Regions from separate parts of the Tigheibacillus halophilus genome, predicted to be linked through region 3. Evidence: riboswitches for the same ligand, from Rfam matches in the RefSeq annotation. Region 3 holds a riboswitch; each other region holds the start of a gene.
The links. Region 3 has a riboswitch for thiamine pyrophosphate ahead of thiW (energy coupling factor transporter S component ThiW). Riboswitches for the same ligand answer to the same signal wherever they lie in the genome.
Positions count from the first base shown of each region.

Region 1 (4,635 bases), on a different contig from region 3:
TCCTTCGCTGAAAGAAGGACTTCCGATGCCATATGGTGTTGTACCATATTAATTTCCGGCAATGGCAGCTGAATGGGAGCTGCCTGTGCTGCAAAATCCTCCAGTGTGAAGGGGAGGCAATCCAAATGTTCTTGAGCATGCTGGATGAAATATTGTGTTATCTTTGGCAGCCAGATACCTTCTTCCTTTAATTGTCGATGGTGTGTCAGGACTGCATCCTTCAGATTGCCATCAAAGAAGATAGTTCCTGATTTATTTAACAGCACACATCGGGAAGCGATATCTGTCCAGCCATCGAGGTGATGTTCAATGACGATAAGGGAACAATTCGTTTTCTGTTGTAATTTTTTAATGATCTGAAGCACTTCATTGGTTGCGACTGGGTCTAGATTGGCAGTCGGTTCATCAAGTACTAGCAGGGCAGGTTCCATTGCCAGAATACAAGCCAATGCAAGTTTTTGCTTTTGGCCGCCGGATAAGCTTGCGATCGTAGATGTTTTGTAAGCTGACATGTCCACAAGTGCTAAGGCATGATCTATTTTTTGACCGATTTCTGCTGGAGGTGTGCCGATGTTTTCCAATCCAAATGCAATCTCATCATCAACTTGCATCATGCAAAATTGTGTTTCTGGATCTTGGAAAACGACACCGACCAATTGAGAAAGCTCGCCAGGAAAGAAAGCTGCTGCGTGTTTTCCGTCAAATAGAATTTCACCAGCCATTTGACCGTCCAACTCTCTTGGGAATAGACCGTTCAAACATAGTGTCAAAGTACTTTTTCCAGAGCCGCTCGGCCCAAGCAGAAGCAGCGTTTCGCCATGTGCCACCTCAAAGCTTATGTTGGATAATGTCTTATGATTTGTGTGATTTTCAAACTGCAACTGGAGCTGGTTAATCTTTACTAATGGGTTCATGCTGCATTTTTCCTCCGATATACTTTTCCTAAAGCGAAACTGTCCAGTACGCCGGTTTTAGCCAAATTGTCACTGATAGCTTTACCGATCAAGCCGGCAATCAACGCGCCGCTGATCATGCGGGTAGCCAGCATAGCCATGACATACCCTGTTTCAAGGACAGCATATCCGCTGACAAAGTAACCGTAGACAAAACTGGTCAGGGCGGAGCCGACTCCGGCGGACATTAATACCCATATGTTATAGCTGCGCCATCTCGTGATGGCGAAAGCTGCCTCTGCACCGATGCCTTGGACCATGCCAGTAATGATTAACATCGGTCCGGTTGCATTACCTATCAGCATTTCGACCATGGCTGCAATCGTTTCTGATAAAAAAGCAGCGCCGGGTTTTCGAATGATATAAGCCGCTATGGTGGAAACAATGAACCAAATACCAAAAATGAAGTCATAGCCAATGGGCCCGAAAAAACCTACCAATAACTTCCCTAAAGGTAAAAAGGCAAGATAAACAACTGCGAAAACAACAGACAATGCAGCCATGACGACAATTTCTTTAAAGCGCCATTGTTTCATCTGCGGACCCCCCTTTTAAAGATGGGCTGTTGGCTGAAATAGTCACTGTCATGACAGTATGGCTGGACCCCGATGCAACTGTCTGGTTGAAAACTTTTTCCAGACCATCAAATATGTGTAAAGCACTCCCCCTCAGATATGTAGAGTAATGAGCAGGAGATACATGGACGTATGCTTTCATCGCGTCAATCTGCTTATAAATCATGTCCATATAATGCACCCCTCCAAGTGGATACAAGGAAAATTTGGCAGATACCTCTTGCTGGATATTTTGAATGGCTTGCAAGTTTGCAGGTTCATCATCTTCAGCAAGGTAAACATCCCCGGCAGCATCCCCCGGGCAGCCGATAGAGTAGGTTGCCTGATAAGCGATATGTTCGCCTGTTTGTGCCGCGATTATGAAAATGGCTTTGGATACATCAAATACGTGAACTGCTTTGCCGCGGATGGTGGTCGTCACATCGTCCGTTCGCATCCACACTTTTGTGGAATCCACCTTCTCAAGTGTTCCTAAAATGATATCGATAAATTGGTTGCACATCGGGTGTAATGAAAAACTTACTCCCACGATTTCGCCGGAATGACATGCTTCGTTTGACATATTATATACCTCCTGTTTTTTGCAGAAGAGAACTGTACACGTAAAAAAATGCATTCGCGAGGAATGCAGTAGTTTAGTAGATGGGTATAAGTGATAGATTTATGCCCATGATTGACTACGCTTCCCCACGCTGGTATTATCCAGATCGGGTGCAAAGGGTCGGAACAAAATGATTGTCCTTCTCAGCCGTGTACAGCTCCCCTGGTGTCATTGAATAGATTTTTTTAAAAGAAAAAGTTTTTGTCAGAACGTAAAATCAATTGTTTCATCGGTTTGTTTTTCATAGCCCTTCATATATTGGATCCGACGTTGCGCTGACCCGCGATTGACTTGTTCATCAGCATGATAAGAAGATCGGACAAGCGGGCCGGACTCACAATGACGGAATCCCTTTTTCAAGGCGATCTCCTTCAGTTCAGCGAATTCATCCGGATGATAGTACTTTTCCACAAATAAATGCTTTCTGGTAGGCTGCAAGTACTGGCCAATCGTCATAATGTCAACACCATGAGCCAGCAAGTCATCCATAGCCTGGACAATCTCTTCTTTTGTTTCACCCAGGCCAAGCATGATGCTGGATTTCGTTGGTGTGTGCGGTGCAATCAATTTGACACGCTGCAAGAGTTGAAGTGAACGATCATACTGTGCCTTTGCGCGTACGCGTTTTGTCAAACGACGTACTGTTTCGATATTGTGGTTGAAAATATCCGGCTTGCTGTTCATTAGCGTATATAAACTTTCATAATCACCTTTCATATCTGAAGGTAAAACCTCGATAGTGCAACCTGGATTCTTCTGTCGGATGGCGTTGACCGTTTCAGCAAATACGGCTGCGCCTCCATCATTCAAGTCATCCCGGGCCACAGCTGTGACTACCACATGTTTGAGCCCCATGATGGCGACAGAGTCTGCCACTCTGTCAGGCTCGCCCCAGTCCAATTCATTGGGCAACCCTGTTTTGACCGCACAAAAGCGGCAACCGCGTGTACATGTATCACCAAGGATCATGAATGTTGCAGTTTGCCGTTCACTCCAGCATTCATGGATATTAGGACATTTCGCTTCCTCGCAAACCGTATGCAATCTTTTTTCACGCATTAATTTTTTTAAGCCAGTATAGGATTTGTTCGTATTTAATTTAATTTTTAACCATTCCGGTTTGCGAATGTATTCCTTTTGCTGCACCATGATGTTCACCTCTGATTTTTTATTTGGCGTCCATGAGCGTTCCGAGAAGATAGTTAGATTTTGCAAGAGAGTGCACTTCCTCCCATTGCGAATTTGTTAATACGATGGGGCGAAGAGATATATCCAGGCCATGTTGGAAACCGGTATAAAACGCTTGCTTCACTTCGCCGTAAGAATGCTTTTTTAGCTTGATTTGATCCATCGTGATCGCTTTTTGAATGAACTGGCTTTTCTTCTTTTGCCGTACTGCTTCAGATGGAAAAGCAAACAAATCAAATAGCATATGTGCATTGATGCTCATAGGAATGGATCCATGCTGGAGCAATGTGCCTTGCTTGCGGGTTTGTGCATTTCCAGATATCTTTTTACCTTCAAAAACCATTTCATAGTAAGCGGTCTTTTCAAAACATATAGCAGTAATGTTTTTATCACGTTCTCTCCCAGGTGTTGCATAGCAAGCTGCTATTCCTAAGTTTCTGTAGCCCTGAAGCACTCCTTTTGATAACACATGATAAGCTTCTGTAATTGACGTTGGGATGGCATGATGGTTTTCAGAGATGACAATGCTGTATGTAAGCTCATTGTCGTGCAGAACAGCACTTCCGCCAGTCAGACGCCTAACAAGCTGGCAGCCATGTTTTTGCAATCCATCGAAATCGATATATTCCATTTTTTGAAAGTGTCCAATGGACAGGCTTGGACGAGACCAGCCATATAGCCGCAATGTCGGGGGAATGCGTCCCTGGCTGTGCCATCTTAATAAAGCTTCGTCCAGAGCCATATTGGTAGCTGCGTCGTGTAATCCACTATCCAAAAAACCCCATGTTTCTGTCACTGTTCCTCACCTCCCTATTTGATAAGCTGCATGTTGGATTTATGTGTTAATAAAAAAACTGCATTTCTTGGAAGAAATGCAGTCATGTCAGTTAATCACTGGTTTAATAAATACAAGACTGCACTTCCCCACGCTGGTATTATCCAGATCGGGTGCAAAGGGTCAGAACGTAATTGTTCTTCTCAGCTAATCATACAAGCTCCCCTAGTGCGAATTTTACCGTATGCAGTTTTCTAAATTTATCATAACGAGATTTGAATGGAATGTAAAGGAAAAGATTGAAAAATATACTATCTTCAGAGGAATTGAATGTCAGGCTGCACCATATAAAAATCAAATGTGAAAATGATGAAACCAAATGGTAAAAGGGAAAGTATATAAGGGGAGGAAGGCAGGTTTGGAAAAAGCAAAGTGACAGGATAATAAATTTGGTATGACACTATAATGAGCTTGGCTCCCCATATCTTCGTCCGTGTTTATGTGCTTGTCAGCCTGTATTATAATAAATAGGGAGTTCATATT
Region 1 is NZ_JBHUIZ010000016.1:72,794-77,428, forward strand. Features, by position in the region: gene ACFSMW_RS18255 (ABC transporter ATP-binding protein) at 1-914, opposite strand, end outside; gene ACFSMW_RS18260 (ECF transporter S component) at 911-1,489, opposite strand; gene ACFSMW_RS18265 (YkoF family thiamine/hydroxymethylpyrimidine-binding protein) at 1,470-2,090, opposite strand; TPP riboswitch at 2,196-2,303, opposite strand; gene lipA (lipoyl synthase) at 2,334-3,287, opposite strand; gene ACFSMW_RS18275 (lipoate--protein ligase family protein) at 3,298-4,113, opposite strand; TPP riboswitch at 4,222-4,329, opposite strand.
Region 1: linked by a shared signal. The riboswitch ahead of ACFSMW_RS18265 (YkoF family thiamine/hydroxymethylpyrimidine-binding protein) and the one ahead of thiW (energy coupling factor transporter S component ThiW) in region 3 are both predicted to bind thiamine pyrophosphate.

Region 2 (4,635 bases), on a different contig from region 3:
CGGGATCGTTTTTCAATATCCGGAGCACCAGTTGTTCGAGGAAACAGTTGCAAAGGATATGGCATTCGGGCCGGAAAACTTTGGTGTTTCAAATAAAGAAATCCAACGAAGGATCAAAGAACTTATGCCGATGGTGGGACTGTCGGATGAATTGCTGGAGCGCTCTCCATTTGATCTAAGCGGCGGGCAGATGCGGCGTGTGGCGATTGCAGGGGTGCTGGCAGTCAAACCTGAGATACTAGTACTGGACGAGCCGACAGCCGGTTTGGATCCACGCGGGCAAAAGGAAATCATGGATATGTTTTATGCACTGCATCAAAAGCAGCAGTTGACGACCGTCATGGTCACCCATAGCATGGAAGACGCGGTGAAATACGCAGACCACGTATTGATTTTAAACAAAGGCAGAAAGTATATGGAAGGTGCTCCTGCTGAGATATTGACCCAGGAAGGTGCTTTGAATGCCGTCCATTTGGATGTCCCTGAAATCATTTCTTTCATCCATCAGTTCGAGAAAAAATTTGCAATTGACCTTCCTTTCGAACACCAGACGCCAGGTCGGCTGGCAGAGCAAATTTGTGCGATTGTGAAAAAGGGGGACAGGCAATGAATAATATGATGATTATCGGCCAATATGTTCCTGGAAGATCAGTTGTCCACCGGCTCGACCCCCGAACAAAGATAACGATCATTTTCTTTTTCGTCATCTTTGTGTTTTTTGCTAATAACCTTGCAAGCTATGCGTTGCTTACAATATTCGCTGTGTTGAGTGTACTGATGTCACGTGTGCCGATCCGTTACATTTTAAAAGGGCTGACGCCAATTTGGTTTCTGATCGTGTTTACCTTTTTACTGCATCTGATTGTTACGAAGGAGGGGGCTGTAGCGTTTGAAATATTTTCATTCAAAGTGTATACAGGGGGCATCATACAGGGCTTTGCTATTTCCATGCGTTTCTTTTTGTTGATTGTCGTCACTTCGCTGTTGACCCTGACGACAACGCCGATCGAAATTACCGATGCCATCGAAGTCATGCTAGGTCCTCTGAAAAAAGTGAAATTCCCGGTGCATGAGCTCGCCCTGATGATGTCCATTTCTTTGCGGTTCATTCCCACCTTAATGCAGGAAACAGAAAAAATATCCAAGGCGCAAGCCTCCAGAGGTGTCGATTTCCGCACGGGTCCGATCAAAGAGCGGATCAAAGCGGTTGTCCCGTTGCTAGTTCCCTTGTTTGTCAGTGCATTTAAGCGTGCTGAGGAGCTTGCCATGGCGATGGAGGCAAGAGGGTACCAAGGGGGAGAAGGACGCTCTAAACTGCGGGAATTGAAGATAAGCGGTATAGATATTGCTATATATATATTATTTATCGCCGTTATCATTGTATTATTTTTTGTAAGATCATAAAAGATTGCTGCAGGAGGAAAGAAAGGCATGTCTAAAATCAAATGTGTGATCAGTTATGATGGCAGCGGTTTTGCTGGCTATCAAATCCAGCCGGGAAAGCGAACAGTACAAGGAGAAATTGAAAAGGTGCTGACAAAGATACACAAGGGGAAACCCGTTCGCATTTACGCTTCCGGCAGAACTGATAGTGGTGTACATGCGCTAGGCCAAGTCATCCATTTTGAGACGGATAACATCATGTCTGCAGCAAGCTGGAAACAAGCGTTGAATGCCATGGTACCTCATGATATCTTTATTAAAGATGCGATGCGTGTACCAGATACCTTTCATGCCCGTTTTGATGTGGTGGAGAAGGAATACCATTACGTGGTTTCACGCTCCAAGGAACCAGATGTATTCAAGCGTCATTATGCCTACCATTTTCCTTATACATTAGATGTAGGGCGAGTCCAGCGTGCCTGCAGCTGTTTTGAAGGTACCCACGACTTCACGACCTTCTCCTCTGCCAAATCAACAGCAAAAGGAAGTAAAGAAAGAACGCTGTTTGAAGTCTCCTGCGAAGAGCATGGCAATGAACTTATTTTCATCTTCCGGGGGAGCGGTTATCTTTATAATATGGTACGCATTTTGGTTGGCACATTGCTGGATATCGGGCAGGGTAATATGGAAGCGGGAGATATACCAGATCTTTTTGCAAAAAAGGATCGTCGCCTGGCAGGCAAGACTGTACCACCGGAGGGGTTATATTTGTGGCATGTCGTGTATGATCGGGTAAAATGATCTGTAAATCTGCTGTAAATTAAAACTAGCAATCATTTTACTTTGCATCATTCAGAAAATAAGGTAAAGTAAAGACAAATAAATAAAACAGTCCACTAGGGGTGCCATTTGGCTGAGATAAGACAGCGTCTTGATCCCTTTGAACCTGATCTAGTTCGAACTAGCGTAGGAAAGTGGAGATGGCATGTATACTATTCTTGTATCATAAACCACTCCATTTCTGGGGTGTTTTTTTATTTTCTACTCAAGCGCAGGAAGGTTGGTGAGGCTTTGTAACAGATGACTTATTGAAACTGTCCTGTCGTCATGAATTCTTGATTAAACATTCATTTGAGGAGTGGTTGAACATGGATTATATTGCCAAAATAAGAGAAAACAGCCCGTTCATTTTTAACATTACAAATGAGGTTGCAACAAACTTTGCAGCAAACGGATTGATAGCGATTGGTGCTTCGCCTGCTATGTCGCATACTCCAAGAGAAGCGGAGGAAATGGCACGTCATGCCGATGCGGTCGTACTGAATTTGGGCACACTGACTGAGGATCGGGCTGAAGCAATGTTAAAAGCAGGTAAAACAGCTAATGATGCAGGGGTGCCTGTCATATTGGACCCTATCGCTGCTGGTGCAACTACTTTTAGAACCGAAGTCATTGCAGAAATATTAAGCACTGTGAAATTGGCAGTTATCAAGGCAAATGCCGGTGAGATTGCTGTGTTAGGAAATGTTTTGAAAGAGACGAAAGGACCTGATTCACCAATTGAAAAAAATGATCCTAATGTGGCAGCTGCGGTTGCTGAAAAATATAAAACGATTGTCATTGCAACTGGAAAAACAGATGTAATTTCGGATGGTTCGAGAAGGACCCTTTGTGATAATGGCCATCCAATGCTCCAAAACATCACTGCAAGCGGATGCCTGCTAACATCGATCGTCGGAGCGTTTGCAAGTGTCACTCAAGACATGTATGAAGCGGCTGTTTGGGCCACAGCCAGCTATGGTATCGCAGCAGAGCTGGCAATGAAAACAGCTGAAGGCCCAGGGACTTTTATTCCAGCATTGCTTGATCAGTTGTACGCCTTGGACCAAGAGAAGGTGAAGGGGTATCAACGCATACAGGAAATGGAAGAAGAAAGGAAAGTGTTTTGATTCCGGTAAAGAGCTGGCTGACTACGCATTGAAAAGGAGGAAGAAGCAATGATGGAAACGCTTTTATTTATTGAAACCGGTACTGGTATTGATGTGCACGGGCAGGATGTTAATGTAGCAGCAGAAAGGGCTGTGATCGATGCCATTCATTATAATTCCATGCCAGGCATGAAGAAGATACTTCCGAATGGAAATCTGCAAGCAATGAAAGTGAATGTAAAACTTGGTATTCCCAGAGACCGTAACAAACTGGATAAAGAAAAGATCAAGCAGATGATTCCATATGGCACGGTGTCAGTTGAAGTACTGGAAGGCGGTTTGGCCACAACGAGCGGCATTTTTCTCGAAGAGCAACAAGATACAAATGATTTGATGTATATTGTGAACGCTGTTGTTGAAGTGGGTTACTGATTCATTTTTGGTTACGTTTATGCTGGCGGCATGACAAGCCGGCGAACATGGCAAAGGTTTTTATCAAATAAACGAATAAGGGGGCATTTTTTATGCGTTTTTCAGAAATCTTAAGGGAAGCAACCAAACATAGCTGGGAATTAAGCTTGCATCATCCATTTGTCCAAGGAATTGTCCGCGGCGATTTGCCGCTAAGTACATTTAAAAACTATATTATGCAAGATATCTATTACCTTAAGCATTATGGGAAGGTACATGCATTTGCAGCAGCGCATGCAGATGATTTTAGTGTCGCCGCGAAATTAGCTGATAAAGCAAGGAGGACTGCACAAGCAGAACTTACCGTTCACCAGGAACATGCAAAGCTTTTGCATATTACAGACGAAGACATCAAAAACTTTAAACCGGCTCCAACAGCGTATGCTTATACATCACACATGTATCGTGCAGCTTTGTCCGGCAGTCTTGCACAGATCGTTGCTTCCATGCTTCCATGCTACTGGCTATATGCAGATATAGGGTTAAAAAACAAAGAGGCTAAGCCGAAGGAAAAAATCTATGAAAACTGGATACAAACGTATGCAAGTGATTGGTTTCAGGAATCAACGCAGGAAATGATCGACTTGTTAGATACACTAGCAAGTGAAGCAAGTAATGCTGAAAAAGAAAAGATAAAGCAACAGTTTATCTTATCCAAGGAATACGAACTCGCTTTCTGGGAGATGGCTTACAGCTTTGAAACGTGGCTATCGGAAAGAGAGCATACAAAAACTACTGTTTAAATATCGACTGTTTATCGTCTTTGAATGGACATATGAAGGGTTTTCAAACATGTAAAAGGTCAGGATATACAGGAAGCAACCTCAACCCTTTGCAAAAGAAAGAAAATCTT
Region 2 is NZ_JBHUIZ010000009.1:48,978-53,612, forward strand. Features, by position in the region: gene ACFSMW_RS10915 (energy-coupling factor ABC transporter ATP-binding protein) at 1-610, shown strand, start outside; gene ACFSMW_RS10920 (energy-coupling factor transporter transmembrane component T family protein) at 607-1,404, shown strand; gene truA (tRNA pseudouridine(38-40) synthase TruA) at 1,432-2,184, shown strand; TPP riboswitch at 2,272-2,373, shown strand; gene thiM (hydroxyethylthiazole kinase) at 2,532-3,332, shown strand; gene ACFSMW_RS10935 (Lin0512 family protein) at 3,381-3,743, shown strand; gene tenA (thiaminase II) at 3,836-4,525, shown strand.
Region 2: linked by a shared signal. The riboswitch ahead of thiM (hydroxyethylthiazole kinase) and the one ahead of thiW (energy coupling factor transporter S component ThiW) in region 3 are both predicted to bind thiamine pyrophosphate.

Region 3 (4,635 bases):
CTTCTTCTTTCCTTGTACTTTCTTTATTTTTATTTTCTTTCTCTATCAAGCATTTCCAATGCTTCCTCAAACTCTTGATCAATCGCTTTATTAGGTTTATGCGTAAGTGCGCTCACTGCCATAGTAACGATAAAGTTTAAAATGAAACCCGGAATGATTTCATACAAGGTGGAAGATAATGCTTCGATGTTCCCCCATACGATAACCGTCACCGCTCCGATAACCATTCCGGAAAGCGCACCGATAGAGTTGATTTTGCGCCAGTACAGTGAAAGCAATATAGTCGGTCCAAACGCTGCTCCGAAACCGGCCCAGGCAAAGCTGACGAGGTCCAATATGGTAGCATTTTTTTCCCAGGCGAAATACATCGCAATCAATGAAATGATCAGAATGGCCATCCTGCCATAGAACACGTACTTCTTATCATCTTCATCATTTTTGATGATGGCTTTATACAGATCTTCCACCAAAGCGGATGAAGTAACGATCAATTGGGAAGAAATAGTGCTCATGATTGCTGCCAGCACTGCTGCCAAGAGAACCCCCGCGATAAATGGGTGAAAAATAATTTGACCCAGCGCAATAAAAATCGCTTCCGGATCACTTAACGAAGCACCCGGATGTTGCTTAAAATACGCGATGCCTATCAGAGCAGTCGCAGATGCTCCAATCAAGCTTAACGCCATCCAGCCAATCCCGATCCTTCTGGCTTGCTTCGTTTCTTTTACCGATTTGATAGCCATGAAGCGGACGATGATATGCGGCTGTCCAAAATAGCCGAGTCCCCAGGCTGCTGATGATATGATAGCAGCAAAAGAAACTCCTTTAACCAAGCTGAAAGCATGCGGGTTCACCGAACGAATAGATTCGGTTGTTTCGCCAAAACCTCCCGTTAGAAAGAAACCGAAGAGCGGCACAAGAATAAGTGCTAAGAACATGATTAGTCCTTGTACAAAGTCCGTGTAGCTCACAGCCAAAAAGCCGCCAAAAAGCGTGTAAGCAATCACTACAGCCGAAACCAAAAGCAAACCGCCATGATAGCTCATATTGAAAGAGCTTTCAAAAAAGACTCCGCCTGCTACCATACCTGATGAAACATAGAAAGTGAAAAAAACCAGGATGATTAGTCCGGAAGCTATTCGCAGGATTTTCGAGTTATCCTTCAATCGGCTGTCTAAATAACTTGGGATGGTGATGGAATTGCTCGATACTTGCGTATATACACGCAAACGCGGCGCGACAAACAGCCAATTCAAATAAGCGCCGATGGTCAACCCTATTGCCATCCAAGCCTCGCTGAGTCCAGATACATAGATGGCGCCGGGAAGCCCCATCAGCAGCCAGCCTGACATGTCAGCGGCTCCCGCACTCAACGCTGTTACAGCTGGGCCGAGTGACCTGCCGCCAAGCATATAATCTGTCAAATTGGCTGTACGGCGATACGCATACCAGCCAATTGCCAGCATGCCAGCCAAATAAATGATGATAGCCAGTAATTGGTATGTGTAATCTGTCATCTTCTTCCCCCTTTTTTTGAATACTTATAGAATAGCATAAAAGCTGTAAGGTTAGTAAATTTTCCCCGTCAGATTCGACAACATATATAACGATGCTCGCAACGTTCGGTAAATTGCTTTCTACAGATAAATATATGCCCCTTTCACCTTCTTTAGTCAGCTACAGCGAAGAAAACAGTGTTATTTCAGCTTTTACATATGCTAAAAACACTACATTGCCCTACTGGAAATGGCTCTAAGACATGCACCTCTTGCTTTTCGCCATTAAAACTGCTGTAATAAAGCAGCTTTCCATCTGTAGATACCTGAAGATCTGACAGCGCAAAACCATGTCTCGTTGTCAATCGCTCATTATGTCCCCCATCAAGTGCAACAACGTAGATATCAAAGTCTTCTTGTGGAGCTCCTTCATTTTCGGCACCCGTCTCATATAATTTACTGTACGCCTTCGCATCCATTCCAACGTAATAGGTTTGTTTGCTATCAGGTGCGAAAGCTGCTGCTGCCACATGCATATCAGCAGGCCCCACTTTTTTCACTTCCCTGCCGTTTTCGTCCGCTACATATAACTCATTTACACCGTTTGCAGATTTGGCAAGATATAGCATATGCTTTCCATCGTTCGCAAATACAGGGCGTTGCAGTTGTTCATCTTTGGAAACGACTATTCTGCTTACATTCTTGCCATCAATATCGGCCTTGTATATGGATTGTTTGCCGTTTACATAATAAGAGAAGATGATTGTCTGATCATCTGGCGAGATGGAGATACTGTCACCTACACCGGTAAAATGCCGATAAGGATCATCGTCTCGAATGACATGGTAATTCACTGCTGAAATCATTTGGCAGGCGCAGCGCGAAAAACTTATTTCAATGATACTATCCATTTCTCATGACAAACTGCTAATCTTTTGTTATCCTAAAAAAGAAGTGAATATTTGTAATACTACTAGGGGTGCCCTAAGCGGGCTGAGAGGAAAGCACCGAGCTTTCCGACTCTTATGAACCTGATCTGGTTAATACCAGCGGAGGGAAGTAGTCGGACAGTAGTCCATGCTATTTCAGCTTACACAAGCCAGGTTCTTCTCACAGAATCTGGCTTTTTTGCGCCCGGAAAGGAGGTTGTCTTTGCACCGAACACGTTTACTCACGACAATGGCCGTCTTTATTGCAATTGGAACAATCGGCTCACAGTTATTATGGTTTCCCGCTGGCATAGCAAAAGCCTATCCAGTGCAGCATGCGGTAAATGTAATGGCCGCAGTGACACTCGGACCATTCCCAGCAGTTGTGATCGCATTTATGATCGGGTTACTCCGCAACATGCTTGGTATTGGCACGCTGATAGCATTTCCCGGTGGTATGATTGGTGCTTTGCTGGCAGGGCTGCTTGCGAGGAAATTCCACCATGCCATATGGGCTGCCGCCGGCGAAATAGTTGGAACTGGTATCATTGGCGCTTTTCTTTCCGTACCATTTGCCAAGCTGTTTTTAGGCAGCAATGATGGCGCCATGTTTTTTGTTCCATCTTTCCTCGTAAGCAGCGTGACAGGGGCATGTATCGGCCTGATTATCGTTTCAAGACTCAAAGGGAAAAGCCCAATCTTCCCACCCCATTAATAGATACACATTTCAAAGATATGGTGTATATATCCCATTGTGCTTGCGTAGTGCAAAGCGAAATTTTATAAATTTTTATCTGAAGCCTTCCGTAAGAGCTGTCGGCTGGAGCTGCAACTTGGGAAGCGGCTTACATAGACGGAACTTGACTAGTGGCTTCTAAGGAGGCAATCAAATGAAAAAAGTATCTTGCGCGCTTACCATCGCTGGGACAGACCCTACTGGCGGGGCAGGAATCCAGGCCGATTTAAAAACGTTTGAAGAGTTGAAGAGTTATGGCATGTCGGTTATCACTTCTGTGGTCGCACAAAATACGACAGGCGTACAGGAATTACATCATATACCGCTTTCAATGCTCAGCAGTCAATTAAACAGTGTCTTTTCAGATATGCCGGTACATGCAGTAAAAACCGGAATGATCGCCGATAAGGAAATGATGCAAGCAGTCGCACAATATTTGCAAGAAGGCCATTTTCCTTATGTGATGGACCCGGTGATGGTAGCCACGAGTGGTGATGCCTTGATTGCGGAAAATTCCCGTCTGTACCTAAGGGACCACCTGCTTCCTTTGACAACATTGGTTACGCCAAATATACACGAGGCCGTATATTTAACGGGAAAGAAAATCGAAACCACAACAGATATGCAGGAAGCGGCAAAACTGCTTGTTGATAAATACGGTGCCGGCGCTGCGCTGATAAAAGGCGGACATATGAAAGGTGACGCAGTTGATTTTTTATATGATGGAAAAGAAATGCACACTTTCACTGCCAAACGAATTGAAACAGAAAATACACATGGTACGGGATGCACTTACTCCGCAGCCGTAACAGCATTTTTAAGCCAGGGCATGCCACTCTTGACATCTGTACGCAAAGCCAAAATGTTTGTTACAGCAGCAATAAGGAATTCTTTTGATATCGGCAATGGCAACGGCCCAACCAACCATTGGGCAGCACGAGAGGAAATGCTATTCCATGAAAGAGAAACCATCCAGGACTTATAATACTAGAAAGCCAATGATATATATCATTTGGCAAATCAGACTGCCGCACATTTCACGGCAAATAAGCTCCCGTTAAGGTACTCTAGCGAAACAGTAAGGAGAATATCATGAAACTTTTCAAAAAAGAATGGTTACGAAAATATTTCATTATGGGTACACAAAATTGCATAAAACAGGATCCGGAACAAATTCTGAGGGAAGCGATTTCTGGAGGTATTACTGCATTTCAATTTCGCGAAAAAGGAAAAGGCTCGCTGACAGGACAAGCGAAGATAGCAATGGCAATGAAACTGCGTGACATCTGCTATAACGAGGATATACCATTTTTCATCAACGATGATGTAGACTTGATCGAATTATTACAAGTGGATGGTGTTCATATTGGGCAGGATGATATTTCCGCAGCAAAGATACGCGAGAAACACCCAAATTTGGCAATAGGGTTATCGGTGTTCAATGATGCCGAACTGGCTGTCAGTCCCTTGTCGC
Region 3 is NZ_JBHUIZ010000003.1:396,364-400,998, reverse strand. Features, by position in the region: gene putP (sodium/proline symporter PutP) at 30-1,517, opposite strand; gene ACFSMW_RS02525 (TolB family protein) at 1,703-2,407, opposite strand; TPP riboswitch at 2,462-2,571, shown strand; gene thiW (energy coupling factor transporter S component ThiW) at 2,649-3,140, shown strand; gene thiD (bifunctional hydroxymethylpyrimidine kinase/phosphomethylpyrimidine kinase) at 3,316-4,146, shown strand; gene thiE (thiamine phosphate synthase) at 4,254-4,635, shown strand, end outside.